Regions from separate parts of the Dysosmobacter sp. Sow4_B12 genome, predicted to be linked through region 3. Evidence: predicted binding sites of a transcription regulator. Region 3 holds the regulator's gene; each other region holds the start of a gene.
What was found. Region 3 encodes Rex, which represses fermentation and respiration genes when NADH is low (regulators of the CRP and FNR family bind a similar motif). Its sites were predicted from a motif close to ATTGTTAANNNNTTAACAAT; they were not measured.
Positions count from the first base shown of each region.

Region 1 (9,955 bases), 180 kb from region 3:
CATGGACAAGATCCATGAAATGGTGGACGCCAACACCATCATCGGCCAGCCAATCACCACGCCGGACGGCGTAACGCTGATTCCCATCTCCAAGGTCAGCTTTGGCTTTGGCAGCGGCGGCGGAGATTACGGCAAGACCTCTGTGAAAGAGGGCTTTGGCGGCGGCAGCGCTGCCGGCGTAAAGATCGATCCTGTGGCCTTCCTGGTCATCAAGGATGGTTCTACCCGGGTGCTGCCGGTGGCGGTACCTCCCACTTCCACGATGGAACGCATCGTGGAGAAGGTGCCGGATATTTTGGATAAAATGGAAAAACGTTTTGACAAGAAAGAGGACAAGGAACCCTGCTGAGTGGGGTATACTACCATCATTCCGATTTCGAGGTGATGGTCCTTGCGTACGCGCATCAAGCGGCTTTCGGCAGCTTTAGCCGCTCTCTTGCTGTTCAGCATTTTCCCTTGCCGGTCATTGGCAATCAGCACTTCTGCCTCATCCGCGATCCTGGTGGATGTGGACAGCGGACGTGTGCTGTACGAACAGAATGCCGATGCCCGGATGCTGATCGCCAGCACCACCAAAATTTTGACAGCACTTGTGGCCATAGAGGAGGGAAACCTCTCGGACACTGTTACTGTCAGCCGTCAAGCCGCGCTGACAGAGGGGTCCGCCATGTACCTGCAGGAGGGGGAACAGCTGACGCTGGAAACGCTTCTGTACGGGCTCATGCTGTGCTCCGGAAACGATGCTGCCGTGGCCATTGCCGAACATGTAGGCGGCAGCCAGGAAAAATTTGTTTCCATGATGAACCGGCGGGCCAAGGAGCTGGGCATGGAAAATTCCTCGTTCGCAAATCCGAACGGCCTGGATGACGAGGATCATTATTCCACCGCCCGGGATATGGCGCGTCTTGCCTGCGCCGCCGCCGGCAATGAAACACTTATGCGCATCGCCTCCACCAAAAGTATTACCATCGGCGGACGGACCATGACCAATCACAATAAGCTCCTGCGGTATATGGATGGCTGTACCGGGCTCAAAACGGGCTTTACCAAGGCCGCCGGCCGCACGTTGGTCAGCTGTGCTGAGCAAAACGGACAGCGTCTGGCGGCGGTGACCCTCCAGGACGGCAACGACTGGGCGGACCACCAGGCGCTGTATGAATACGGCTTTTCCGCTTATCCCGCCCGGTATTTCGCAAAGCTGGGACAGACTATGGACCGGGCTGCCGTGGCCGGTGGTGCGGTCTCCTCCGTTGCTCTGGTGGCGGCGGACAGCTTTTCCTGGCCTGTGGGCGCGGGGGAGGAGGTCACCACCTCCATTCGTCTGGATGCTTCGCTGCGCGCACCTCTTTCCGCAGGCCAGCAGGTGGGAGAGGCGGTATTCGCTCTGGACGGCAGAGAGCTTGGCCGGGTGGCCCTTCTGTGCGGCAGTGATGTGATGCCCCACGTCGAGCCAGCCATGGCCGTATTAAAAATCGGTTTGCCGGAATAAGGAACCACGACATATGGAAGAACGACTGCAAAAAATCCTGTCGGCGGCAGGAATATGCTCCCGCCGTGCGTCGGAAGCATATATTCTGGCCGGACGCGTTACCATCAACGATCAGCTTGCCCAGTTGGGACAGCGGGCAGACCCGGACCGGGACGACATCCGGGTGGATGGCCGGCCGTTGACAAGCAATCCCCGGCCGGTCTATCTCATGCTGAATAAGCCCCGGGGCTATGTGACCACCCTCTCTGACGAGCAGGGGCGGCCCACCGTGGCAGAGCTGGTGGCGGACGCCGGCGTCCGGGTGTATCCTGTTGGGCGGCTGGATTTGGATTCCGAGGGGCTGCTGCTCATGACCAACGACGGCGCCTTGACTCAGCGCCTGCTGCATCCCAGCCATGAAGTGTCCAAGACATATCATGTGTCTGTGTACGGTCCGGTGGCCGGGGCGGCGGAAAAGCTGGCCGCTATCCGGGACCTGCGTGGAGAGCCTATCCAACCCGCCCAGGTACGGGTACTGCGGCAGGGCGCGGAGACGGCGGAGTACGCCATCACCATCCATGAGGGAAAAAACCGCCAGATCCGGCGAATGTGCGCCCGGTGCGATTTAAAGGTGAAGCGGCTGCGCCGGGTAAAGGAACACACCCTGGCGCTGGGAGACCTGCCAGTGGGTAAGTGGCGCTATCTGACGGAAGCGGAGATCAACGCCCTAAAAACTCCATAAATACCAGCAATAGCCGCGCAAAGCGGCTATTTTTCCGCCTTTTGCAAGATGCCAGAAAAATCCTGCAAAAAACGTTTGAATCCGTCAAGGTTTGTGGTACAATACGGCAGGAGAATGAAAGACCCCGCCGTCAAAAAAGCGGCGGTGTATTGGAGGGAATATCCGTGGCAAAGAGTATTTTACATACCATCGAAAGCAACATGTCCGGCTTTTCCAAGGGCCAAAAGCGCATCGCCGGATATATCCTGCAGAATTACGACAAGGCCGCGTTTATGACTGCCAGTAAGCTGGGCAAGCTGGTGGGCGTCAGTGAATCCACCGTGGTGCGCTTTGCATCAGAGCTGGGTTACGACGGTTATCCCAGCATGCAGCGGGCCTTGCAGGAGATGATCCGCAGCCGGCTGACCTCCACGCAGCGCATCCAGGCTGCCGGCGACATGTTCTCCGGGCAGGATGTGCTTTCCGCCGTGGTACAGTCCGACATGGAAAAGCTTCGGGTCATGGTAGGCGAGGCGGACCGCCGGGAGTTTGACCGGGTGGTGGACAAGATCATGAGTGCCCGCCACATCTACATTTTGGGTGTCCGTTCCTCCTCCTTTGTTGCCGGCTATCTGAACTTTTACATGCACCAGCTCATTGAAAATGTCACGCTGGTACAGTCCAACGCCGCCGGTGAGATCTTTGAGCAGCTGTTCCGCATTGGACCGGAGGACGTCATCATCGCCATCAGCTTCCCCCGTTATTCCAGTGTTACCATGAACACGGTGAAATTTGCCCGGGACCGGGGTGCCAGCATCATCGCTGTTACGGATAATGAGCTGTCCCCTGTGTACCAGATGGCGGACGCGGCGCTGCTGGCTCCCTGTGAGATGCTGTCCTTTGTGGACTCCATGGTGGCGCCCTTGTCTCTCATCAACGCGCTGCTTATCGCCGTGGGCGCCCGCATGGGCACTGACGCGACCCGGACTTTCGCGGAATTGGAGGACATCTGGAACGCCTACGGCGTGTTTGGAAAAATGGATGATGAATAAACGGACGATCACAGTGGTAGGCGGCGGTGCCGCCGGCATGATGGCCGCCATCACGGCGGCAGAGCGGGGAGCCTCGGTCACACTGCTGGAGCCCAATGAACGGCTTGGCAAAAAGCTGAATATCACCGGAAAGGGCCGGTGCAACGTCACCAACAACGCGGACCTGCAGACCCTGTTGGCCAATGTGCCGAAAAACGGAAAATTCCTGTACAGTGTGTTTTCCCGGTTTGACGGACGGGACGCCATGGCTTTTTTCGAGGGTCTGGGTGTGCCGCTGAAAACGGAGCGGGGAAACCGTGTGTTTCCGGTCTCTGACCGTTCTTTTGACATCAGCGGCGCCCTGGAACGGCGGCTGCGGGCGCTGAAGGTCCGTATGGTCCGGGACCGGGCGGTTTCTTTGGACATATCCGATGGCGTCATACGGGGCGTTTCCGGAGAGAAGGGGAACTACCCGGCTCAGGCCGTTATTTTGGCCACCGGCGGCGTTAGTTATCCCGCCACCGGCTCCACTGGCGAGGGACACCGCATGGCCGCCGCGGCGGGGCATACCGTCACGCCCCTCCAGGGTTCTCTGGTGCCCCTGCGGGAAAAGGGAAATACCTGCGCGGCTCTTCAAGGGCTGAGCCTGCGGAACGTGCAGCTGACCGTATTTGAAAACAACAAGCGCATTTACTCGGACTTCGGCGAGCTTTTGTTCACCCATTTTGGGCTCAGTGGACCGTTGGTCCTGTCCGCCTCCGCCCACATGCGGCACTTCGACAAAAAGACGTACCGGCTGGAGATCGACTTAAAGCCGGCGCTGGATGAGCAAACGCTGGATAAGCGCCTTCTGTCGGATTTTGAGAAGTACTGCAACCACGATTTCTGCAACGCTCTGAACGACCTTCTGCCCCAGAAGATGATCCAGGAAATGGTAAAGGCCTCCGGCATCGACCCGCACTGCAAGGTCAACACTGTCACCCGGGAGCAGCGCAGGGAGCTGGTCCATCTATTCAAGCACTGGAGCGTGGAAGTGGCAGGGCTGTGCCCTGTGACGGACGCCATTATTACCTCCGGCGGCGTCAAGGTGTCAGAAATCAATCCAACCACAATGGAATCAAAGCTTGTAAAGGGATTATACTTTGCTGGCGAGATCATTGATGTGGACGCCTATACCGGCGGATTCAACCTGCAGATCGCCTGGGCTACCGGCCGGGCGGCAGGGGAAGCTGCCGCCAAAGAAGAAGCAACAGGAGAGGATACCCTATGAAAACCATCAGCATTGCCATCGATGGCCCTTCCGGCGCCGGCAAAAGTACCTTGGCTCGGGCCATCGCCGCGGAGCTTGGCTATTTGTATGTGGATACAGGCGCCATTTACCGCACCATCGGCTACTATACTTTGACGCACGGCATCGATCCGAAGGACAGCGCCGCGGTGGCCGCGTGCCTGCCGGACATCCGGGTGGAACTTACCTACGGCGAGGACGGCCTGCAGCACATGCTGCTGAATGACCGGGACGTGACAAAGGAGATTCGCCTGCCGGAAGTCTCTCTGTGCGCCTCCGCTGTGTCCGCCCACAGGGAGGTGCGCGCCTTTTTGCTGGATATGCAGCGCCAGCTGGCCCGGACCCACAGCGTCATTATGGACGGACGGGATATTGGGACCGTGGTGCTGCCGGACGCGGACGTGAAGGTCTATCTGACCGCTTCCGCCCAAGCCCGGGCACAGCGCCGCTGCGCGGAGCTGGAGGAGCGGGGAACGCCGGAGCCTTTTGAAAAGGTCCTGCGGGAGATCGAAGAACGGGACTGGAACGACATCCACCGGGACGTGGCGCCTCTGCGCCAGGCGGAGGACGCCGTGCTGCTGGATACCACGGACCTTGACTTCCAGGAGAGCAAGGCGGCTCTTCTGAACATCATTCGGAAAAGGACTTCATTATGAAACCGACAAATAGATTTTTTGTGTTTGTATACTATGTGCTGGGCTTCATCGTCCGCTTTCTCCATCCGGTCACGGTGGAGGGGATGGAGAAGCTGCCAAGGAGCGGTGTCCTGCTGTGCCCAAACCACTCCAGCAATTGGGACCCTGTGCTACTTGGCCTCAAACTGCCGGTAAATTACCGCCTCCACGCCATGGCGAAGGAAGAGCTGTTTAAAAACCCCATCCTGAGCTGGATCATCCGAAAGCTGGGAGCGTTCCCCGTCAGCCGGGGCAACAACGATATTCAAGCCGTCAAGACCGCCATTCAAGTCTTGAAATCCGGTGACAACCTGCTGATTTTTCCGGAGGGAACGGTGGTCCGCAACGGCGTGGGATATAAAGACGGCCTGCCGGCCCATGCCAAGAGCGGTGTTGCCATGATCGGTGTCCGAACAGGCGCCAAGCTGGTCCCTGTGTTCATGGACGGTGAGAAGAAGCTGTTCCACCGGACCCGCATTATCTTCGGCGACCCCTACGAGCCGGTTTATACCGGGCGCCATGGCACCTCCGAGGAGATGCAGAAGATCGCGGACGATATTCTGGCACAGGCCTATGCCCTGGGTGGTCAAGCTGTCGGAGGAATGCCGCTGTGAGTGGAAAGGTATTTTTAGCGGAGAGTGCCGGTTTTTGCTACGGCGTGAAGCGGGCCGTGGAGTTGGCCCAGAAAACAGCGGAGGAGACAGGCGGCTGCTGGATGCTGGGAGACCTCATCCATAATTCCCATGTGGTGGAGGATCTGGCCCGGCGGGGCATCCGTAAAACAGAGGACCCCGGCTCCTTGGGAAAAGGGGACACGGTGGTCATCCGCTCCCACGGCGAAGTGAAAAATGTACTGGATGATCTGGAGGCACGGGGCGTGCGCTGCGTCAATGCGACCTGTCCCAATGTCTGCCGCATCCAAAAGCTGGTGGCCCAGGCGGAGCAGGATGGACGCCAGCCCATCATCATCGGCGAGCCTCACCATCCGGAGGTGGTGGGGGTGGCCAGCTGGTGCCGCCACGCCCTGGTGTTTGACGGTCCGGAGGCAGTAAAGATGTGGCTGGAAAAAGATACCTCCCACCGGCAAATCCCTGTTACAGTGGTCGCGCAGACCACCTGCATCCGAAAACTTTTCGAAAGTTCTTGGGAAATTCTAAAAAAAGAGTGTACAAACGTAAAAATATTTGATACAATATGCAATGCTACGCATAAGCGTCAAACGGAGGCGGCTGCAATTGCCGGCAAGGTGGACGTGATGGTGGTGGTGGGTGACCGTAAAAGTGCCAATACCAAGCATCTGACGGAGATCTGCCAAAAGAGGTGTTCCCGCGTGCTCCAGATTGAAAGCGCGGACGAGCTCTCTGCGGAGGTTTTCAAGGATTGCGGGGCGGCGGGACTGACGGCCGGCGCCTCCACACCTGCGGGCATCATTAAGGAGGTATATGCAAGCATGAGCGAAGAAATCAAAGCGGCCGAGGGCATGGATGAGTCCTTCGAGGAATTACTGAATCAGTCTTTCAAAACTTTAAATACAGGAGAGAAGGTAACCGGCATCGTCACGGCCATCACTCCCACCGAGGTCCAGGTGGATGTGGGTGCCAAGCAGGCCGCTTATATCAAGCTGAGCGAACTGACCGATGACCCCACCGCCAAGGCTGAGGATATCGTCCACGTGGGCGATGAGATCGAGACCTACATTGTCCGCGTCAACGACGTGGAGGGCTATGCCGAGCTGAGCAAGAAGCGTCTGGACGCCGTGAAGGTCTGGGAAAACATTGAGCAGGCCGTCGAGGACAAGACCGTCCTGGAGGGCACTGTCACTGAGGAGAACAAGGGCGGCATCGTGGTTTCCGTCAAGGGCGTGCGGGTGTTCGTTCCCGCTTCCCAGAGCGGCCAGCCCCGCGGCGCTGACCTCAGCTCCATGATCAAGCAGAAGGTCCAGCTGCGCATCACCGAGGTCAACCGTGCCCGTCGCCGTGTGGTCGGTTCCATCCGTTCCGTCACCGAGGAGGCCCGCAAGGCCGCGCAGGAGGCTGTGTGGTCCACCATCGAGGTCGGCAAGCACTACACCGGCACTGTGAAGTCCATGACTTCCTACGGCGTGTTTGTGGATATCGGCGGCGTGGACGGCATGGTACATATCTCCGAGCTGAGCTGGAGCCGTATCAAGACCCCCTCTGAGGTCTGCAAGGTGGGCGACACCCTGGATGTGTACGTCATCTCCTTCGACGCTGAGAAGCACAAGATCTCCCTGGGCGTCAAGGACCGCACTCTGAATCCCTGGGATGTGTTCATGAACAAGTACAGCGTGGGCGACGTGGCCTCTGTCCGCATCGTCAAGCTGATGACTTTCGGCGCTTTCGCCGAGGTCGTTCCCGGTGTGGATGGTCTGATCCACATCTCCCAGATCGCTGACCGCCGCATCGACAAGCCTGAGGACGTCCTGTCTGAGGGCCAGATCGTCGACGCCAAGATCACCGCTGTGGACGAGGAGAAGAAGAAGATCTCCCTGTCCATCCGTGCTCTGCTGACCCCCACTGCTGAGGCGGAGGCCGCTGAGGACGCTGAGTAACTTCAGTTGCAAAGGAGCAGGCTCATAGAGCCTGCTCCTTTTTTTGAAATTTTGTGATTTTTTTCACGTTTGCCATTGCAATGGGAGAAGCGGTATGTTATAATCTTGACAAACTACGGAAATACTGACCACGGGAAATGAAATAGGAGGAAATCACATGAGCTACGAAGTGGAATATCAGCAGAAGCTCAAGACGGCTGACGAAGCTGTCAAAGTCGTCAAATCCGGCGATTGGGTCGACTATGCCTGGTGCGTTGGCACCCCCAAGGCACTGGACAAGGCCCTGGCCAAGCGCAGCGAGGAACTGACCGACGTGAAGATCCACGGCGGCATCCTAACCAGCCGTCCCGCCATCTTCGACGTGCCCAACGTGGCAGAGCATTTTACCTGGAACTCCTGGCATATGTCCGGCATCGAGCGCAAGGCCATCAATGAGGGCTTTGCTTTCTACGCTCCCATCCGTTATTCCGAGCTGCCCAGCTATTACCGCAACTGCATCCAGCAGACGGATGTTGCCATGCTGCAGGTCGCTCCCATGGATGAGCATGGTTGGTTCAACTTCGGTCCCAACGGCACCCATCTGAAGGCCGTGTGCGAGACTGCCAAGGTCGTGATCGTGGAAGTCAACAAGAACATGCCGGTGTGCTTTGGCGGCTTCGACAACTATATCCACATCGACGATGTGGACATGATCGTAGAAGGTGACAACCCCGAGATCGACGAGATGGGCGGTCCGTCTGTTGCTTCTGAGGTGGATATGGCCGTGGCCAATCTGGTGGTGCCCGAGATCCCCAACGGCGCTTGCCTGCAGTTGGGGATCGGCTCCATGCCCAGCGCCATCGGCAAGATGATCGCTGAGTCCGACTTGAAGGACCTGGGCGTGCATACGGAGATGTACGTGGACGCGTTCGTGGACATGGCCAAGGCCGGCCGTATCACCGGCGCCTGCAAGCCCTTCGATAAGGGCCGTCAGACCTACGCGTTCGCTGCCGGTACCAAGAAGCTCTATGAGTTCCTGGATCACAACCCCGAGTGCATGGCTGTGCCTGTCAGCTACGCCAATGATATTGCCCGCGTTTCTCAGATCGACAACTTCATCTCCATCAACGGCGCTGTGGACATCGACCTGTACGGTCAGGTCTCTTCCGAGTCCTCCGGCACCCGCCATATCTCCGGCGCCGGCGGCCAGCAGGACTTCGTCATGGGTGCTTATCTGGCCAAGGGCGGCAAGAGCTTCATCTGCTGCTCTTCCTCCTACATGGACAAGAAGACCGGCCAGCTGAAGTCCCGTATCCGTCCCACCATGGCGGAGGGCACTATCATCACCGCCACCCGTACCAACCTGCACTGGCTGGTCACCGAGTACGGCAAGGTGAACGTCAAGGGCCTGTCCACCTGGGAGCGTGCTGAGGCACTCATTGGCATCGCCCATCCCCAGTTCCGTGAGGAACTGATCGCTGAGGCTGAGAAGATGCACATCTGGCGCCGTTCCAACAAGAAGTAAACAATTTTATATCGGCACTGGCGGAGCACATACCTCCGCCAGTGCCGATTTTTTTTGCTTTTCAGCGCAAAAAAACTGAAAAAGTGCTTGAAAATTGACAATTGTCATACTATAATCATACTTGAGTAAATATTTGTTTTTGTCAAAATATCAGCGGCTGCGGAGACCCGGCACCGTAGGCGGGAAAGGAAGCCTCTCATGTTCAGCATTGGGGATCTGGTCGTGCATCCCATGCATGGTGCGGGGATCATCGATGGAATCGTTCAAGAAAAGATCGCAGGCGTCACACAGGATTACTATGTCTTCAAGATGCCCATGGGCGGACTGTTGCTGAAGATACCTGTCTGCAACAGCGATGCCATTGGTATCCGCACGCTCATCACACAGCCGGAGGCGGAGGCACTTCTGGCCGCTATTCCCGATATGACGGTGGAGAGCACCGCTAACTGGAACAAACGCTACCGGGAAAACATGGAAAGACTGAAAAGCGGGAACTTGTACGAGGTAGCCCGGGTGGTCAAGGCGCTGATGCACAGGGAACAGCAGCGGGGCCTGTCCACCGGCGAGCGGAAAATGCTGCACAATGCCCGGCAGATCCTCATTTCGGAAATCGTCATGGCGGAGCAGGGAGAGTACAGGGAACTGGAGAGCCGTGTGGATCAAGCCATGCGGCAAACACCTGCGCTCCATTAAACAA
Region 1 is NZ_JBQKKR010000001.1:183,570-193,524, forward strand. It holds gene ytfJ (GerW family sporulation protein) at 1-349, shown strand, start outside; gene ACTQ4R_RS00970 (D-alanyl-D-alanine carboxypeptidase family protein) at 437-1,489, shown strand; gene ACTQ4R_RS00975 (pseudouridine synthase) at 1,503-2,210, shown strand; gene ACTQ4R_RS00980 (MurR/RpiR family transcriptional regulator) at 2,375-3,241, shown strand; gene ACTQ4R_RS00985 (NAD(P)/FAD-dependent oxidoreductase) at 3,234-4,490, shown strand; gene cmk ((d)CMP kinase) at 4,487-5,164, shown strand; gene ACTQ4R_RS00995 (lysophospholipid acyltransferase family protein) at 5,185-5,796, shown strand; gene ACTQ4R_RS01000 (bifunctional 4-hydroxy-3-methylbut-2-enyl diphosphate reductase/30S ribosomal protein S1) at 5,793-7,754, shown strand; gene ACTQ4R_RS01005 (butyryl-CoA:acetate CoA-transferase) at 7,912-9,258, shown strand; gene ACTQ4R_RS01010 (CarD family transcriptional regulator) at 9,457-9,951, shown strand.
Region 1: a site for Rex is predicted at 7,848-7,867, ahead of ACTQ4R_RS01005 (butyryl-CoA:acetate CoA-transferase). Genes of this name have one in related genera too.

Region 2 (9,955 bases), on a different contig from region 3:
GCCTTTTTGCCCTTGGCGTGGATCTTGTCGATGGCGGCGTGGATATTTTCCGCCGTGTCGGACTCCAGGTGCACCGTCACCAGGTCGGCACCGGCGTCGCAGAACCGCTCCACGTACCGCACCGGCTCCACGATCATCAAGTGCACGTCCAGGAACATGTCCGTCACCTTGCGGATGGACTCCACCACAGGAATGCCAATGGAGATGTTGGGTACGAACACGCCGTCCATCACGTCCACATGGACGTAGTCGGCGTCAGCGATGCGGTGGATGTCCCGCTCCAGATTCGCAAAATCAGCGGAGAGAATAGACGGTGCGATTTTGACCATAAAAAGTCCCTCTTTTCTGTCAGTCCGGCGGCATTTGGATACATTTGGAGGACAGGTCCCCGTGGCGGCGGAGGCTGCCGGCGCATAGGATGGCGCAAGCGGCCCGGCATCTCCTCGGTCTTTGTTCCCCGCAGCATCCGCCCCCCGAGCCGGGGCGCCGCCGCTTTTAAAATAGGGAGCCGGTGGGTCCGTCCGCCGGCTCCCGTTTGATTGCCATTAGTGTATCAAACTCCCGCCCCAAAAGCAACCCGCCGCCCCGCCCGAAATATTTTTTATTTTGTTGCATATATCACTTTTATCATTAAAACATTATGATATTCTAATATTGCAAAACAAATGAAGGACGGTGGAACCATGGAAAACCGGATAGACTATACAGCGCAGGCGGCATTGCTGAAGGCCCTGTCCAATCCCATCCGGCTGCAGATCGTCCACAACCTGCTGCGCAGCGGCTGTCACAATGTCTCCTGTATGGAGAAAAACAGCGGCATGTCGCAGTCCTGCATCTCCCAGCACCTGCAAAAGCTCCGTTCCGCCGGTGTGGTGACCGCCCGACGCAGCGGAAACGAGGTCTATTACTCCGCCGCCTCCCCGGAGGTGGCCCGGCTGATCGCCGCTTTGTTCGGAGAGGAGGCGGACAGCTATGTCCTGTGACATTTTGGTGATCGGCGGCGGCCCCGCGGGCCTCTCCGCCGCGCTGAACGCCCGGGCACGGGGCCGCAGCGTGCTGGTGGTATCCAACCCGCCGGAGGAAAATCCCCTGTGGCGGGCGGGACAGGTGGACAACTATCCGGGTCTCCCCGGCGTCTCCGGGCAGGAGATGCTCCTTGCCATGCGCCGCCAGGCGGAGGAGGCCGGGGCGGAATTTCTCGCCGGACGGGCGCTCAGCGCCCTTTTCATGATGGGCAGCTGGTTCATCAGCGTGGGTCCGGACATGTACAGCGCCAAAGCCGTGGTGCTGGCCGCCGGCGTGGCCCGGGGCAAAAAGTTCCCCGGCGAGGCGGAGTTTTTGGGCCGGGGCGTCAGCTACTGCGCCACCTGTGACGGCATGCTGTATCGGAACAGGCCGGTGGCGGTGCTGGGCTTTTCCGATTCCGCCCGGAAGGAGGCGGATTTCCTGCGGAGCATCGGCTGCGCCGTCACCTACTTTGACCGGCCGAAAAGCTGCGTCATCCAGGGCGGCGAAGCGGTGGAGTCCGTCACCTGCGACGGAAAGACCGCCGCCGTGGACGCGGTGTTCCTGCTGCGGCCCACCGTGGCCCCGGCGGACCTGTTCCAGGGCCTGGAAACAGAGAACGGGTATGTGACGGTGGACCGCCGCATGACCACCAACCTCTCCGGCCTCTTCGCCGCCGGAGACTGTACCGGCGGACCCCTGCAGGTGGCCAAGGCGGTGGGCGAGGGCCTCATCGCCGGCCAAAGCGCCGCTGCCTTTGTGGCGGCAGCGGAGCGAAATAAACCATGATGTAAAAACATGTAAAGGAGATTCCAATTATGGCAGTCAAGCATCTGAAAACGGAAGAATTTGTCGCCGCCGTGGACGCGGCTCCCCTGGCAATGGTGGATTTCTGGGCCTCCTGGTGCGGCCCCTGCAAAATGCTCTCCCCGGTCATTGAGGCCATCGCAGAGCAGTATGACGGCAAGGTGCTGGTGGGCAAGGTCAACGTGGACGAGGAGCCGGCCCTGGCCGCCCAGTTCGGCGTCATGAGCATCCCCACGGTGGTGTTCTTGAAAAACGGCCGGGAGTTCGACCGCAAGGTGGGCGTGATGCCCCCCGACGCCTTCACCTCCGTTCTGGAGAAGAACCTGTAAGCGGCAAAAACCGCCTGTCCCGGTGGGACAGGCGGTTTTCCTTTACACGGAAAGCACGGGGCGCCTTTCGGCGCCCCGTGCTTTTATGTTCGTTTATAGGCTTGCTCCGCGTATCAGCACTTCTCGAAGATGGTGGCAACGCCCATGCCGCCGCCGATGCACAGCGTGGCCAGGCCCTTCTTGGCCTCGGGACGCTTCTGCATCTCGTGCAGCAGCGTGACGATGATACGGGCGCCGGAAGCGCCGACGGGGTGGCCCAGGGAGATGGCGCCGCCGTTGACGTTGACCTTGCTCATATCGAAGTGCAGCTCACGGGCCACAGCGATGGACTGGGCAGCGAAGGCCTCGTTGGCTTCCACCAGGTCGATGTCCTCGATGGTGACGCCGGCCTTCTCCATGGCCTGACGGGAAGCGGGCACGGGGCCGACACCCATGATCTTGGGATCGACGCCGCCCTGGCCCCAGCCGATCAGCTTGGCCATGGGCTTGAGGCCGTACTTCTCCACAGCCTCGCCGGAGGCCAGCACGATGGCGGCGGCGCCGTCATTGATGCCGGAGGCGTTGGCGGCGGTGACGCGCTGGGTGCCCTTGTCGTCGGCATCCTGGGCGCCGGTGACCTCGAAGGTGTGGACGACCTGGGGATTGGGGGACTCGGGGCCCACAGGGAAGGCGCCGCGCAGCTTGGCAATGCCCTCGGCGGTGACGCCGGCCTTGGGGAACTCGTCCTTCTTGAACTCCACGATCTCCTTCTTGACCTTCACGGGCACGGGGACGATCTCATCGTCGAACTTGCCGGCGGCCTGGGCGGCCTCGGTCTTCTGCTGGGAGGCGGCGGCGAACTCGTCCTGCTCCTTGCGGGTGATGCCCCAGATGTCGTTGATGTTCTCGGCGGTGGTGCCCATGTGATAGTTGTTATAGGCGTCCCACAGGCCGTCCTTGATCATGGTGTCCACCAGCTTCTTGTCACCCATGCGGGCGCCCCAGCGGGCGTCGGGAGCGGCAAAGGGAGCGGCGCTCATGTTCTCGGTGCCGCCGCAGACGACCACGTCAGCGTCGCCGGCCAGGATGGAACGGGCACCCTCGATGACGGACTTCATGCCGGAGCCGCAGACCATGCCGACGGTGTAGGCGGGCACGGAATAGGGGATGCCGGCCTTGATGGAGACCTGGCGGGCAACGTTCTGGCCCAGGCCAGCGGTCAGGATGCAGCCGAACATCAGCTCGTCCACCTGCTCGGGCTTCACGCCGGCGCGGTTCAGAGCCTCCTTGACGACGATGGCGCCCAGGTCGGCGGCGGGGGTGTTCTTCAGAGCGCCGCCAAAGGAACCAATTGCGGTTCTGCAGCAATTCACGACATAGAGCTCTTTCATGATAGTCCTCCGTTTTTATAAAAATTTTTTGTTTGGAAGCGGTACGGGCACCAGCCGGTGGCCGCTGCCGCAAATGCTAACCAATGGGACCGGGCGGTGCGTTTTTGGTTTGTCAAACTTTAAACAGGATTGCTAAATTTTTGACAAATCAGTGGATACCTCACCACCCGCAAGTTTGATTATAGTGGGTTTCTCTTCCTCCGTCAATGGAAACCTATGGCATTTTTGAATTTTTGTTAAATCTTTGACAAAACAACGTCCGTTTTCGTCAAGTTGACGAAAACGGACGTTTTCATTTCTCCAGTGCCTCCCGGGAGCGGTCCAGGGCGGCGCAGAAGGCCGCTGTGTCCAAGTTCCGGTACGCTTCCGTGGTCCGGACCTCGGCCCCGTCCGCCGCCGCCTGCAGCCGGTGGTCCAGCAGGTCCTGCCGCACCGCCTCCGTGTCGTCGCGGAGCCGCAGCAGGATGGCCCACCCATCTTCCGTCTCCACGATGCCGCTGAGCTGCCCCTCCGCCAGGGCGGCGGCGGAGGCGGAAAGGCTCTCCGGCAGCGTACCGTCCGTTGGCAGCAGGGTCCTGGGATAGCCGTCCTCGCCGCCGGCGGCGGTGCGCAGGGCGGCGAGATCCGCCTCCGGGCTCCGGCTTGCGTTGAGGCCGGCGAAGGCCTCCGCCGCCCGGTTTTCCCCGTCCTCGCCGGAAAAGGTCACCATATCCACCGTGACATACCCCTGCTGGCGGAAAAATTCCGCCAGCTCTTCCTCCCCGGCCCACAGGGGACTGTTCGGCTCCTCCGCCAGGGCGCACAGGCGGAGGTATAAGTAATGGTCCTCCGACAGCGTTTCGGCGGCGGAGCGGTCCAGCCCCTGCCGGGCGAGGTACGTCTCCTCCCCGCCGGCGGCCGCGGTTTTTTCCGCCCACTCGGCGTCCATGGCGGCACGGTCCTCCGCCGTCAGGGCGCAGCCGTACTTCTCCGCCCAACCTTCCACGGTGGCATACAGGGCGGCGCTGCGAAGGGCCTGGTCCTTGGCGTAGCCGCCCAGGGTGCCGTCCTCCAGCGGCGCCGACCAATCCGGTTCGCCGCCGGCGGACCTGTAATAGTCCCGGATATCGCCGCAGACGGCCGCCAGCCAGTACAGGTACTGCCCGGCGGTGACCTCCCGGCCATCCACCGCGGCCACCACGGTGTCCGCCGCCAGGCCGGCGGTGCCGGAAAGGCCGGTCTCCGCCTCCGGGGCGGTCCGCGCTTTTTCACAGCCGGCCGGCAGCAGGCAGATGATGAGCAGCAGGGGCAGGATGGTTCGTCTCATGGCACTCAGACTCCTTCACGGGATGTCCCATCCTATGCGGCGCGGCTTTGGTTTATGCCCGCTCCTCCGACGCCAGCTTCAAGTCCTCCACCAGCTCCGTGGCGGACGCCAGCACGTCGGCGCCGGGCTTGAGCTTCAGCGTGATGGCCGGCGTGTCCCCGGCGGCCAGGGTCAGCCGCTGGCGGTACTTGGGCAGGCCGCACACCGCCACCAGCGCCTCCGGCCGGAACACGGCCAGCTGCAGCTTCAAAAGGCTGCCCTTCTGGGAGATGTCGCTGACGCCGGCCTTGGCGGCGGCGGAGCGCAGCAGCGCCACGTCCAGCAGGGCCAGCACGCTCTTGGGCGCCTCTCCGTAGCGGTCCAGCATCTCGTCCAGCAGGTCCGAGGCGTCGTCGTCCGTGCGGATGGCGGCGATGCGGCGGTACAGGTCCATCCGCTGCTCCGCCGAGGGAACATAGCGGTCGGGGATGTTGGCATTCACCGTCAGATCGGCGGAGCACTCCGTCTCGATCTTCTTCTCCTCGCCCTTCTCCTCCAGGACCGCCTCCTCCAGCAGCTTCAAATAGAGGTCGTAGCCCACGCTCATGAGGTAGCCGGACTGCTCCGGCCCCAGCAGGTTGCCGGCGCCCCGGATCTCCAGGTCCCGCATGGCGATCTTGAAGCCGGAGCCGAACTCCACATACTCCCGGATGGCCGCCAGGCGCTTGGCGGCGGTCTCCTGGAGCACCTTGCCCCGCCGGTAGGTAAGGTAGGCGTAGGCCCGGCGGGCGCTGCGGCCGATGCGGCCCCGGATCTGGTGGAGCTGAGCCAGGCCCATCTTGTCCGCGTCCTCGATGATGAGGGTGTTCACGTTGGGGATGTCGATGCCGGTCTCAATGATGGTGGTGCACACGAACACATCCGCCTCCCCGTCCACCATGGCCTGCATGGCCCGGGACAGCTCCTGCTCGCTCATCTTGCCGTGTCCGGTGACGATGCGCGCCTCCGGCCCCAGCAGTTTCTGGATGCGGGAGGCGGTGAGGTCGATGCTCTCCACCCGGTTGTGGAGGTAGTACACCTGTCCCCCCCGGCCGATCTCCCTGCGCATGGCGTCCTCGATGACGGCCCAGTCGTGCTCCAGCACGTAGGTCTGCACCGGCTGGCGGTCCTGGGGCGGCTCCTCCAGGGTGGACATGTCCCGCAGGCCCGAGAGGGCCATGTTCAGCGTCCGGGGAATGGGGGTGGCGGACAGGGTCAGCACGTCCACCTGGCGGCTCATCTCCTTGAGCCGCTCCTTGTGGGTGACGCCGAAGCGCTGCTCCTCGTCGATGATGAGCAGGCCCAGGTCGTGGAACTCCATGCTTTTTTGCAGCAGCTTGTGGGTGCCGATGAGCAGGTCCACGGCCCCCCGCTTGGCGGCGTCCAGGATGCGCTTTTGCTCCTTGGCGGGGGTGAAGCGGGAGAGCACCTCGATGCGGACGGGGAAATTCCGGAACCGGCCCACGGCGGTGGCGTAATGCTGCTGGGCCAGGACGGTGGTGGGCACCAGGATGGCGGCCTGCTTCCCGTCCAGGATGCACTTCATGACGGCCCGCAGGGCCACCTCCGTCTTGCCGTAGCCCACGTCGCCGCACAGCAGCCGGTCCATGGGCCGGGGCTTTTCCATGTCGGCCTTGATCTCCGCGATGCAGCGCAGCTGGTCTTCGGTCTCCTCGTAGTCAAAGGCCTCCTCGAACTCCCGCTGCCAGGTGGAATCCGGGGAGAAGGCGAAGCCCGGCTGCCGCTGCCGCTGGGCGTACAGGGCGATGAGCCCCTTGGCCAGGTCCTTGGCGGCTTTTTTCGCCTTGGTCTTCTGCTTGGCCCACTCGGTGCCTCCCAGCTTGTTGAGCTTTGTGCGCTCCTGGTCCTCTCCGCCGCCGATGTACTTGGACACCTGGTCCAGCTGGGTGACGGGGACATACAGGCAGTCGCCGCCGGCGTAGTCGATTTTGATATAGTCCTTTTCCACGCCGTCCACCGGCATTTTCTGGATGCCCGCAAACCGGCCCACGCCGTGGTGAACGTGGACCACCAGGTCGCCGGGAGACAGGTCCGTGTAGGACTGGAGCTTCTGGCGGTTGGAGCTGTTTTTCAGTTTCTGCCGCCTGTGGGGCGCGGCGGTCAGCTGCCCCTCCGTCAGCACGGCCAGCTTCAGCTGGGGCCATTCGCTGCCGGCGGACAGGGCACCCAAGGCCACCCGCACCTCGCCGGGAGCGGGCATGGCGGTGTTGGAAAGGTCCAGCGCCGCGGGGATGTCCCGCTCCTCCAGCAGCCGCTGGAGGTTCCGGGCCCGGGTCTCGCTGCCGCACAGCACCAGCACGGCGCTGCCGCTGGCGCGGTAGTGGGCCATGTCCCCCACGGCGGTCTCCAGGCTGCCGCCGTAGGAGGAGAGCTGCTTGGCGTTCACGGACAAAAGCCCCCGGGGCCGCAGGGGATACCGGGAGGTGGGCAGGGCGTTTTCCATGATGACGGGGAATTCCTCCAGAGCGGCGTACAGCTCCTCGGCGGAGAGGGTCAGCTTCGCCCACTCTCCCGTCAGCGCTCCGGCCTCCAGCAGTGCCTCCGTGTCCTGCTTCTGCTGAAGAAGGGTGGCCTTCACCCGGTCCTCCACCCGGCCGCTCTCGCACAAAAACACCACGCTCTCCCGCGGCAGATAGTGGACGCCTGCCGTCACCTCCGGGTAAATGGCCGCCAGGTAGCGGTCCGCGCCGCCCACGGCGGCGCCGCTGCGCAGACGCTCCGCGTCCTCCCGCAGGGTCTGGACCGTCCGCTCCGTTTTCTGCTTTTTCGCAAGCTTCTCCGCCTGGGCGGCCAGAGTGTCCGCCAGGCCGGTCAAGCCCCCCCGGGCGGTGTGGGGCAGCACTTCCGCCGCCGGCAGCACCAGGGCGGACTTCACATTTTTCACCCGCCGCTGGGTGCCGGGGTCGAACGTGCCCATGGAGTCGATCTCATCGTCGAAAAACTCGCACCGCACCGGCTGCTCCATGAGGGGGGAGAACACGTCCAGGATGCCGCCCCGCAGGGCGAACTGGCCCACGCCCTCCACCTGCTGGCAGCGGGTGTAGCCGGCGCAGACCAGCTGCTCCGCCAGGTCCTGCAGCTCCGCCCGCTGCCCCACCTCCAGCGTCCGGGACAGGGACACCAGCCGCTCCGGCGGCAGGGTCCGGGCGCAGAGGGCGTCGGCGGTGGCCACGATGACCCGGGCCTGTCCCCGGGCCATGGCGTACAGGGCCGCCAGGCGGTTTTGCTCCCAGGCCCGGGAGCTGACGGCGCCGGGCAGCAGCTGCCACTCCCGGCCCAGCAGCGTCACCGGCTCCCCGCCCAGCAGCGTCCGAAGGTCCCCGGAGAGCACCTGGGCCTCCCGCTCATCGCCGCACACGAACACCGCCGGCCGGTCCAGTGCCCGGGCCACGGCAGCGCCCACGCAGGCCCGCTGTACCGGCTGCAGGCCGTTCACCGCCGCCGGGCAGCCGCCCTCCTCCACCCGGCGGATAAGCTCCGCCACCTCCGGGATGGTATTCAGTTTTTGCAGTAACTGTTCCATAGGCAATGATAACCTCTGTTAAAATTTGGAAATTATAGGCAGGAGAAAGCGCATCCCGCCGCCAAGGGAGGGGGATGTGCCGTTCTATCTCTATGCGGGGAGCGCGGCAAATTTGCGTCTCCCGCGCCCGCGCTTTTCCGCCGCGGCCCTCAGTTGAAGTCGTTCATGGCTTTCTGGCAGCCGTTCTCAATGATGCACGCCGCCGCGTCGATGGCCCTTTCAAAGCTCTCCAGCAGCACCTTTTTCTCCGCCTTGGAGGGCTCGCCGATGACCCAGTCGATCATGTCCGCACCGCCGCCGGCGGGGGCGCCGGTGCCGATCTTCACCCGGGGGAAGTCCTGGGTGCCCAGGTGGGCGATGATATTTTTGATGCCGTTGTGGCCGCCGGCGGAGCCGGTGGGCCGCACCCGCAGCTTGCCCACGGGCAGGGACACGTCATCGTAGATCACCAGCACATGGTCGGCGGGGACCTTGTAGAACTGCACGGCCTCCCGGACCGCCTCGCCGGAGAGGTTCATATAGGTCTGGGGCTTCATGACCAGGCACTTGCAGCCGGCAAAATTCAAAATGTTATAGGCGGACTTGAACTTCACCTTGTTCAGCTTCACGCCGGCCTTTTCCGCCAGCAGGTCCACGGTGAGAAAGCCCATGTTGTGGCGGGTGTTGGCGTATTTCTGGCCGGGGTTTCCCAGGCCCACCACCAGCCAGTCCACGGCGGCGGATTTATTTCCAAACAGCATGTGGTTCTCCTTCCGGATAACGCCGCAAGGGCGGGGAAGTGACCTTCCCCGCCTTGCGCGTCAACATTCAGTATCGGTTTTCCGGCTCAGCGGAACAGCTTGGAGATAGAGACCTCCTGGTAGATGCGCTCAATGGCCTCGGCGAACATGGGCGCCACGGGCAGGTACTTGATCTTGTCGCTCTTGGCGGGATCGATGGCGGGGATGGTGTCCAGCAGGGCCAGCTCCACAATGGCGCTGTTGTTCAGCCGGTCGATGGCGGGACCGGACAGCACGCCGTGGGAGGCGCAGGCGTGGACGCTCTTGGCATGGCCCACTTCCATGATGGCCTGGGCGGCGTTGCACAGGGAGCCGGCGGTATCCACCAGGTCGTCGAACAGGATGCAGTCCTTGCCCTCCACGTCGCCGATGACGTTCATGACCTCGCACTGGTTGGCCTTCTGGCGGCGCTTATCCACAATGGCCAGGTTCATGTGGAGCTTCTGGGCAAAGGCGCGGGCACGGGCCACGGAGCCCACGTCGGGAGAGACCACCACCATGTTCTCGCAGTCGGCGCCGAACTTCTTGGCGTAGTAGTCCACAAAAATGGGGTTGCCGGCCAGATTGTCCACGGGAATGTCGAAGAAGCCCTGGATCTGGGCGGCGTGCAGGTCCATGGTCAGCACCCGGTCGGCGCCGGCGGCCACGATCATGTTGGCCACCAGCTTGGCGGTGATGGGGTCCCGGGCCTTGGCTTTGCGGTCCTGGCGGGCATAGCCGAAGTAGGGGATGACGGCGGTGATGCGGCCGGCGGAGGCACGCTTCAGCGCGTCGATCATAATGAGCAGCTCCATCAG
Region 2 is NZ_JBQKKR010000015.1:33,582-43,536, forward strand. It holds gene rpe (ribulose-phosphate 3-epimerase) at 1-329, opposite strand, end outside; gene ACTQ4R_RS11450 (ArsR/SmtB family transcription factor) at 684-983, shown strand; gene ACTQ4R_RS11455 (NAD(P)/FAD-dependent oxidoreductase) at 973-1,794, shown strand; gene trxA (thioredoxin) at 1,824-2,141, shown strand; gene ACTQ4R_RS11465 (acetyl-CoA C-acetyltransferase) at 2,255-3,511, opposite strand; gene ACTQ4R_RS11470 (peptidyl-prolyl cis-trans isomerase) at 3,804-4,817, opposite strand; gene mfd (transcription-repair coupling factor) at 4,870-8,379, opposite strand; gene pth (aminoacyl-tRNA hydrolase) at 8,529-9,119, opposite strand; gene ACTQ4R_RS11485 (ribose-phosphate pyrophosphokinase) at 9,206-9,955, opposite strand, start outside.
Region 2: a site for Rex is predicted at 3,744-3,763, ahead of ACTQ4R_RS11465 (acetyl-CoA C-acetyltransferase). Genes of this name have one in related genera too.

Region 3 (9,955 bases):
CAGTTTACCACGGAGATTCGCACTGGTAAAGATACCGGTATCATAGGCAGTGTCCAACTTGTTATAAGTGATATGCTCGATGATCTGGGTCGCCTTTTGATTGCTTATCAGCTTAGCGGATTTGAGAATAAACTCCTCCGGGTTCAAACGGAACATGGAGAATTTCTGCGGAGAAATGCCTTGCAGAATGGCAGCAATAGTAGCACGGGTCAAGCCGGTTTCTTCAACCAGTTTTCCAACCAAATCATACCGAACACTGCCAAGCGGCGCATGCTTTGCAGTTTCCTGATTGGTGCGGGTCTTGTGGAATCCATCTCCCTGTTCCAACTGTTCTCTGGATTCCATATGGGAAGTCTGTTCGCCGTACTCGGTTTTCACAGTAATTCGAGTGACATCCAGTTTGGCGTCGATTTCCCGAATGGAGTTGTCAATCAACTCCTGCTTGTCAAAGTGAACCGTATAGAAGGATTTGTGGTTGATTCGCTCCCAAAGCTCCAGAAACTCCTTCTTTTTCAGCTTTTCTGGGTCTATTTTAGCATCCACATTGTTCCCGTGGGCATCTTCTGTCGGTATCGAGTGCTTGTCATAGATGGAAGAGAGAATATTCACGATGGAAGTTGCACAGTCTTTGACTTCTTCTGCCACTTGGACGGTGCCGCTGGCCTTATCCGCATAATACTTTTCGGTCAGTTCACCCCGTTTTACATAGCCGTTGCTGATCAGGTCCTCGTAGATCGCCCCAGCCAATTCCGGCGTGACCTTGATGGAATCTCCATTGGCGTTGGTAAGTACCTGGTGCAAAAATAGCTGCTCGTCCACCTTTTTGGGCCGATCCGCCAGAGACTCTGCCAGACCTGCCTGCAGCGCTTCTGCAAACTTTCCGAATTCCATATCGGTGATGAGGGTCAGTTTGTTCAGCTCTTGCACTTCACTGCCCAGCATGCTTTCGTCCATACGCTCGCCTTGCTGGTTGACGCATAGCCGAAGGCCGCGGCCAATCTCTTGACGACTGCGAATTTCGGAGTCGCTCTGTGGCTTCAATGTACAGATTTGGAATACGTTAGGGTTGTCCCAGCCCTCACGGAGGGCGGAGTGAGAGAAGATAAACCGTACCGGCTCGTCCAGACTAAGCAGACGCTCTTTGTCTTTCATGATCAGATCATAAGCATCAGCATCATCAGAGGTCTGGGTTTTCCGGTCAATTTTACTCTCTACAAACCGTGCCTTTTTGCCCTTCTTCTTGTCAATGGAGAAATAGCCCTGGTGGGTTTTGTGGACATCAATTTTATCCAGGTATTTGAGGTATGCCTCGTCGCCAATCTCACGCTGGAGAGAACCCACCACGCTGGCATATTCCTCCTCAAACATTTTGGCATACTCACCGTTGCGGCCATCGTCGTTGTCGCCGTCGTACAGGCGGTATTTTGCCACCTCATCGATGAAAAACAGGCTCAGGACCTTGATGCCTTTTGGATACAGTTCCCGCTCACGCTGAATGTGGGTGCGAATAGTCTCCCGAATCTGGACTCTCCGCTGGAGAGCAGTCATTTGTTCGTTGCCCTGAATTTGTCCGGCGTAGAGCTTCAATCCGTTCAGGAAAGTGACAGAGTTGTCCCGACCATCGATATTGGTGATAATATAGCGGTCATCATATTCCTCCAAGCCGTTGGACTCATCCAGCAGGTTGGCCTCTCGCCCCAGCTTTTTTACAACAGTCCGCGTCCCGATTGCTCCCTTGACTTCAAATCCAATGCGGGCAGTCGGGGCTTTGTTTTTATAGAGGTCGATGCCCTCCAGATACACATACCCATTGGTGGCAGTGGAGCCGGTAAGGGTGACACCCAGTGCGGCGATTTTCTTCACCAAATGCTGGTTGTAGGCGTCCATGGCATCCAAGCGGTACACCATGTCATATTTTTCCTTGTGGGTGGCGGAGTAGCGCAGAGTGAACAGGGGGCAGAACTTTTTCAGGCTCTCCTTGGTCTGTTTACCTTCCACGCTTTGCGGCTCATCGATGATCAGAATGGGATTTGTTCTTGCAATGATGTCGATGGGCTTGCGGCTGCGGAAGGTGTCCAGCTTTTTGTCAATGATTCGTTGGTTTTTGCTGGAATTGAACGCCTGCATATTGATGATCATGACATTGATGGCACTGTCTGAGGCAAAGCGGTCCACCTCGGTGAGCCGGTCAGATGAGTAGATAAAAAAGCGGATTTTCTTGCCGTATTCCCCGGCAAAGTGTTCCTGGGTGGTCTGAAGGGATTTGTAGACGCCTTCCCGGATAGCAACCGACGGCACCACGATGATGAACTTGCTCCAGCCGTAGCGCTGATTCAGCTCGTACATGGTCTTGACGTATGTATAGGTTTTTCCAGTGCCGGTCTCCATCTCAATGGACAGGTTGATGCCCGGTCCCGCCAGAGCTTCAGAGGCCTTCAGGCCATTACGCCGCTGGACTGTTTGCATATTTTTCAGGATATGGGAGTTGGTCAGCTCCGGTACCAGGGGATGGTTGCGGAAGCCGGTGTCGCTCATATCCAGATTTGTCTGGACATTGGTCATATCGCCCAGGTCCAGGCGATAGGTGGTGGTACGGTAAGGTTGGCCGTTGAACACATCACAGACTGCCGCGGCAGCCTCTGCCTGGAAGGGCTGATGTTTGAATTGGAGTTTCATCAGATCACCTTCACCTTCGTGTCCGGGGAGAGATTTTTGAAGATTTCAGTGACATTGATCTTGTCCGCATCGGTGGCAAAGGCGCTGTCCCGGAAGATGGCACGGAGCGGCTGCTGCTTCGCCATATGCTCCACCACGGTAGTGGGAACGTGTTCGTTAAAGCAGGCCATGAGGGCACCGGTGTCTACATTATGCACTATATAGCCATCCACGGTCTCGGCAGTATGGGGTAGGCTGATCTCCACTCCCCTGTCCAGCAGGCAGGCGTAGAGCAGGTCCAGGTCCGTGCGGTCATCCTTGATATTGCTTACTGTTTCACCGATGGTGAGCTGTGTCAACTCTTCGGGGTGATAATAGACATCCTTCATGTTGCTCTCGTCCACCTGGAATACCCGGAAGCCGATGTCCAGGTCATCGTCAGGATGCTCGGCTTTGATTTTATCACCTGCCCGGCGGATACGCTCTTTGCCGATTTCGCAGATATTTTTGTAGCCGGCTTTGAATGCTTCGGATTTTTCATCGCAGGGCTCTGGCAGCTGTACCATGATGAATTTGCGGTGCCCGCCGTCCTCGGCATTGAGCTGCATGACAGCATGGGCGGTGGTGGCAGAGCCGGAAAAGAAGTCCATAATTATTGCATCTTCTGTGAGGTTAACAATACTAATCAAATAACCAATTAATTCCACAGGTTTTGCAAAATCAAATGGGATAGACAGTTCTTGGAGTTCTTTTGAACTGGCTCTGTTTTCCCATTTAGATATTAAATCTACAGGTACCATGCCCTCTTCCTGACGGTCAGAAAGCCAAATTTTTGTATAGACATTCCATTTAGCGGGTGTTCCATCAGCATTAATTAAAACGCCGTCGGATTCTTTAAATGCAATATTTCCTTTTTCCTTTTCTTCTAAATAGCGATCTCTGCTCCATCTCCAGCAACCGTCATTCAAATGCGGAATGACCATCTCTCCATCTCTTGGAATACGAGGCATCGTCTCTCCAGGAGGTATAACGAAACTCCCATCAGGACACTCAATAAAATATCGCTGATTTGGCCTTGCATCCAGTGAGGATTGGTATAGACCAAATGGCCTGTATCGTTCTCCCTTCTTTTCACCAATGGTTTCAACAGAAGTATATAGTTTATTTATTATTTCATCTGAGATTGGCTCTCTAAAATTACCTGTTTTTGTTAAATCTCTGCCATAAACCAGAATATATTCCATGTTAGGAGAAAAGAACCGCCCTTTTGCACCACCGCTCTTCATAACACGAGATATTATGCCACATCTATTCGATGCTCCGAAAACTTCGTTGCAAATTGCCGTGAGGTTTTCAAGTTCTGACTGACCGATGCTTATAAAAATTACACCATCATCTGTTAGAAGGTTTCTTGCCAACATCAGTCTTGAATACATCATACTACACCAGACGGAATGAAATCGCGGATTGGTTATGTTGTTCTCATGGAAAGTTTTTTCTCCATTCTCGTCGTATAGACCGACTTCGTTTTCGTATTCATCCTTGCTCATTATAAAATTATCAGGATAAACAAAGCTATACCCATGCGTTCGATAAGAACAAGAAAGCGGCAAGCGAGGTGTTGCAGAAGGGACTGGAAATCTGATAAGGATAGAATTGTGCTACAAAGTGAAATTGCAGTACAAAAAGCCACAGAAAACTCCCTTGTAGATGATGATCGTTCTACAAGGGAGTTTTCATAGACTTAAAATTGGATCAATCACAGTTCCTCGGCCTTGAAGATCGCATAACCCTCATAGTAGTAGCTGTGGTCAATACCTTTCATATACACTTCACGGCTGTCAATTTCGTCTGTAAGTGCATTTTTCAGGATGTGCTTGATTTCTGTATCCCGGATAGGACTGCGTTCCATGGCCAGCAGATAGTCCTCCTTATCCACGCGGCTCCAGTCTACCACCTGGTGCAACTCGGCTTTCAGCAGCAGATCCAGCCAGATGCGTGTGCTGCGCCCGTTGCCTTCGCGGAAGGGGTGGGCGATGTTCATCTCCACATACTTCTCAATGATCTCATCAAAAGTGGACTGCGGCATCTTTTCAATATTCGCAAGCGCCGCTTCCAGGTACATCACCGGAGCAAAACGGAAGTTGCCCTTGGCGATGTTAACTGTGCGGAGTTCGCCGGCAAAGTCGTAAATCTCCTCAAAGAGGTACTTGTGGATGGCTTGCAGGGAGGAGAAGGTTCCGGCCTCCAGCTGATTCAGCAGACCCTTCTCAAAAAGCTCGACAGCTTTCTTTTTGCTGATTCGCTCTTCTTCACGGGCGAGATCAGCAGAGGATGTGAGTCCCAGTTTATTCTCAAGAGCCATGGCGAAACCTCCTTTGCCTAAATTAAAACAAAAGGCACTTACTTTCGCAAGTGCCTTTTACTGGTACGCCCGACTGGATTCGAACCAGCGGCCTTCAGAGTCGGAGTCTGACGCGCTATCCAACTGCGCCACGGGCGCGTATCAAAACGGTATGAACTTGTGGGGAAGTGCTATTTTTCAAAATAGTGGTCAAATAGTAGTCAACGGTGGAAGATATTTTCCTCTGCGTTGGCTGGAAGCCACTGATTGCAAGGGGTTGCGCCGGTTCGCTGCGGATAGGACCTGAAACGTCGGAGTCTGACGCGCTATCCAACTGCGCCACGGGCGCATACCCATAAGATGTATTCCCCTCACGTACTATGGTAGTATAGCAAGATTTTGGCGTTCTGTAAACCCCTAATATAAAAATTTTTTCCGAAAAAGATTGTTAAAAAATTTGACAAGTTCACTATTTTGCGATAAACTATATTTGCGAATATTTTAACGAATCCTTAAAACAGGAGTGAATTTTTTTGAAAAAAGAGAACATCTCTGACGCCGTCATCCGGCGACTTCCCCGATATTACCGACAGCTGACCGATCTGTGCAACCGTGGCGTGGTCCGCATCTCCTCCCATTCCCTGGGACAGGAAATGAATATCACCGCCTCTCAGATTCGTCAAGACTTCAGCTGCTTCGGCGAATTCGGCCAACAGGGCTACGGCTATAACGTGGAGGAGCTGCGAGCTGAGATCGGACATATTCTGGGCGTAGATAATAACCACCACTTGGTCATGATCGGCGTTGGCAATCTGGGCCATGCCCTGCTGCAAAACTTCCCCTTTTCCCACACTGGCTTTACCGTGGACGCCGCTTTTGATGTCTCCCCCGCTGTTATCGGCACTTCCGTCAATGGCGTGCCCATCTACTCCATGAGCGATTTGGACAGCTTCATCCGGGAGCACAGCGTGGATGTGGTGGTCTTGACCATCCCCCAGTCTGTAGCCCAAGACACTGCCAACCGGCTCATCGACCTGGGTGTCCGGGGCTTTTGGAACTTCACCAATGTGGAGCTGTCCTCCCCCTCCCCGGATGTGAAATTTGAGAACATCCACTTTGCTGACAGCCTGCTCACCCTCAGCTACCGCATTGCCAACCGCTGACCCGCCGTCCACCGGAAAGGATTTCGATTTCCTATATGAAAAAAAGGGTTATTCTCATTACCGCCTGTCTTCTGGCCTCTGTGCTGATGGTCACCGCTCTGGCTGCCGGTGATGCCGGCGATCCTCTAATCTCCCTGTCCTATCTAACGGAGGTCTTTACCAAGCAGGTGGACCAGAAGGTGGAGGAAAAGCTGGATGTTTCCGATACCACTATTTTAGGAGGCGATACCTCTTTACCGGATACCTCCATTGCCAGGACCTGGACAGAGACCCGCTTGAAGGCCCAGGATGTTCTGCTGGGCACCACCGGCACCAGCGTTATGGTGCTGGCTGGGAAGGCAGAGGTCTCTTTCCCCTTTGGCACAGTGGTAGATGTGACCACTGGCACCGCTGTCACCACCGGCACCGCTCTGGCTCTGAACCACCGCTACATGGTAGCGGAGGACACCAGCGCTCTTTTCCAGATCACTTCCAAGACCGCTGTTGTGGACTACCAGGGGAGCTATGCTTTCAGCTATTCCGATACGGTGGACTACAATGCGATCGCCTACGCCCTGAAAACCATGCACCTGTTTAAAGGCAGCTTCACCGGCTACGGCCAGGGATATGACCTAGAGGCCGCTCCCACTCGGTTGCAGGCCCTCATCATGTTCATCCGTGTTTTGGGCGAAGAGGATGCAGCCCTTGCCTATACCGGGACCCACCCCTTCACCGACATCACCAAGGGCACACAGGCGGACAAATACGTGGGCTATGCTTATGCCAAGGGATACACCAACGGATACTCCGCCAATACATTCCGGCCTAGTCAAGCCATTCCCGCCAACCAGTACATGGAGTTCGTGCTTCGGGCCATGGGATACAGCTCCTCCGACAACAAGACCGTATCTGACGCTCTGGAACGGGCGCTGGCCAGCGGCGTTATTACCGTAGGTGAATACACCGCCCTAAAGAACGGAATCTTCCTCCGGGCGGATTTGGTCTATGTCTCCTATTACGCCCTGGATACCCAGATGGCCCTAGGCGGCCAAACTCTGCGGGACGTGCTGCTGGACCGGGGGGTGTTTACCTCTGCCGAATCCCGGGAAGCTGACCGATTGGTTTCCTCTGGCCGAATATAGTAGTCACCTTTGTCAGACCTCCGCATAGGATGAACTGAGACCGCTTCCGGTCTACGTCTTCATAGGAGGCTACGATATGTGTAACAATGGTTGGGGCGGCGGCAACTGCTGCTGGATCATCATTCTGCTCATCATCATTTGGTGCTGCTGCGGCAATGGCAACTGGGGTGGCTGCGGCAACAACTGCGGCTGCAATTCCTCTTCCTGCTGCTGAGGTTCATAGCGCGCAAAGCCCCCGGGCCTTTTGGCCCGGGGGCTTTTATCGTGATGTACGTTAGGCGAGAATACCCAGGTGCTCCAGCAAGATCTTCACACCCAGCAGGATCAAAATAATGCCGCCGGTGAGCTCCGCCCGTTTTTTATACCGTGAGCCGAAGAAGTTGCCCACCACAACACCCACTAAAGACAAGCAGAAGGTCGTGCAGCCGATGAGAGAGACCGCAGGAAGAATCAAGACATCCATAAACGCAAACGCCACACCGATGGCCAGCGCATCGATGCTGGTGGCTACCGCCATCATGAAAAGCTTCTTGTGATTCAGCTTGCTGTTCACCGCGCAGGAGGTCTCTTCCTCTTCGGGGGACAGCGCCTCCCGGACCATGTTGCCGCCTATGAGCGCCAACAGCACAAAGGCCACCCAGTGGTCAAAGCTCTGAATATAACCGGCAAACTGGAAGCCCAAAAACCAGCCGATTAAGGGCATCAGCGCTTGGAAGCCGCCGAAGTACAGGGCAATGACGCCTCCCTGCCGCAAATTCAGCTTCGGCATGCAAAGGCCCTGGCAGACAGCCACGGCAAAGGCGTCCATAGAAAGGCCCACACCGATCAAAAACAGCTCCACAATACTCATGACAAACTTCCTTTTCCTCTTTACAAAATCACCGGCACCTTCCGGCGGATGGAAAGACTATCCGGCGTCACCAGGCAGTCATAAGCGCAAACGTTTACGCCGCAGGCCGCAGCCTCCCGCAGTGCCGCGCCGAAAGCGGGGTGTGTGTCGTTATTGGGCGATACAGAAACGGCGTTTCGAAATTGTACCACAAAGAACAAGGTGGTGTCAAGGCCAGCCTTCGCCGCCTTTTGCAGCTCCCGGATGTGTTTGACACCTCGCTCCGTGGGCGCGTCCGGAAAACGGGCAGCACCGCCATCCTCCAGCGTCACACCCTTTACCTCCACCAAATGCGATCCCGCAGCTGTTTCCAGGCAAAAATCCAAGCGGGAATCCCCATACCGGAACTCTGGCCGTACCGCCGTCACATCCGGTAAAAAGCTCCCTTGTTTTACCCATTCAGCAAAGACCTTATTGGGGGCCTGGGCGTCCATATTGATGAGCAGGTCTCCCTTTTCCACAGCGATCAAGTCATATGCCGTCTTGCGGCCGGGATTTGTACCCTGTTCCAGATAGACAGTGGCGCCAGGGACCAGCAGTTCCCGGCAGCGGCCGGTATTTTTCACGTGAACGGTCTGTACCCCCTCCGCTGTCTCCACAAGAGCGATAAAACGGTTGGGGCGGGTCAGAAAGCGGCCAGGGATGACAGTTCCATAACGCATGGGACATTCGCTCCTTTTTCAGCAAGGACTGATATGTCCAATTATAACACACACCGCCGCGACATTCAAACCATATCAGACCAGTGCTGTGCCGCAAACCACAGCTTTAACCTTTTCCGTGAATTTGTCCTTTTTTGTAATACAGTAATATTTCCGAATCCTGCCGGTCTCTGTCTCTGAAAAGCTCCTGCCGGATTCTGTATACGGAAGGTAAAGCAGCTCTCCCGGCACTTAAAGCGTATCCTGGACATCGTGGAGCTGCCAAAAATCTCTACCCCCGCTGTGTTCACATGCTCCACAGATCCCACTGGAGCTCCCGGGGTTTCCATTGCACACTTCCGGACCAGCTGAGGGACATAACCAAGCCACCCCACATCCCTCACATGGTCCTCAAAATGCGCCTCCAACTACCGGAAAATAATACCTTGGATATCTATGTATAGAATAGATATCCAAGGTACGTTAACTGCGTTTTTTTATTTTTCCGGCAGCAGTGGGCTGTACATCATAATAGCATCGTTCGTAAACAAAAACTGTTCCTCCAACAGCTGGTCTGACAGGTTATAGATTAGACGGAACAATACGTTGTGGCGTATATATCCGCCCCAGGAGGCCTGGTCTATCCGGGCGTCCCGTTCCACAATCTCGTATCGGCATACCGGCGCTGTCACGGCCCGCCACTCCCCCTCTAAATGCGTTTCACCCACCCGAAGGCACAGCTGAAAGTCCTGGTCCGTGTCATTGCGGATCATCAAATCCCGGTGAGGATAGGCGCAGGTAGCGCCGCTGCCAAAGGGCTGCGTACGGGTGGAATCTGGAAAAACATCATGGGAATGGCGGTAACGCTCCACTATCGTCAAAGACGTGTGCAGTGTCATCCAAAAAATAAGGTTGGAAAGCTGGCAAAGCCCGCCACCCACATCGCTGCCAATATGGCCCAAAAACAGCACCATCCCCTCTTGATAGCCTTTCCGACGGGTAGGCTTCCCAATGAGCCGCCAATAGCTGAAGGTCTCTCCGGGATGGAGGATGATGCCGTCCAAACGTGAAGCCGCCAGCTTCAGATTCGTGACCTTATTTTGCTGGAGCACCATATCCTCTCCCCGCAGCTTCCGCAGCAG
Region 3 is NZ_JBQKKR010000001.1:421-10,375, reverse strand. It holds gene ACTQ4R_RS00055 (type III restriction-modification system endonuclease) at 1-2,676, opposite strand, end outside; gene ACTQ4R_RS00050 (site-specific DNA-methyltransferase) at 2,676-4,205, opposite strand; gene fic (protein adenylyltransferase Fic) at 4,415-5,020, opposite strand; tRNA gene ACTQ4R_RS00040 (tRNA-Arg) at 5,082-5,158, opposite strand; gene ACTQ4R_RS00035 (redox-sensing transcriptional repressor Rex) at 5,533-6,162, shown strand; gene ACTQ4R_RS00030 (S-layer homology domain-containing protein) at 6,198-7,283, shown strand; gene ACTQ4R_RS00025 (hypothetical protein) at 7,360-7,497, shown strand; gene ACTQ4R_RS00020 (manganese efflux pump MntP) at 7,558-8,133, opposite strand; gene sfsA (DNA/RNA nuclease SfsA) at 8,154-8,834, opposite strand; gene ACTQ4R_RS00010 (VanW family protein) at 9,311-9,955, opposite strand, start outside.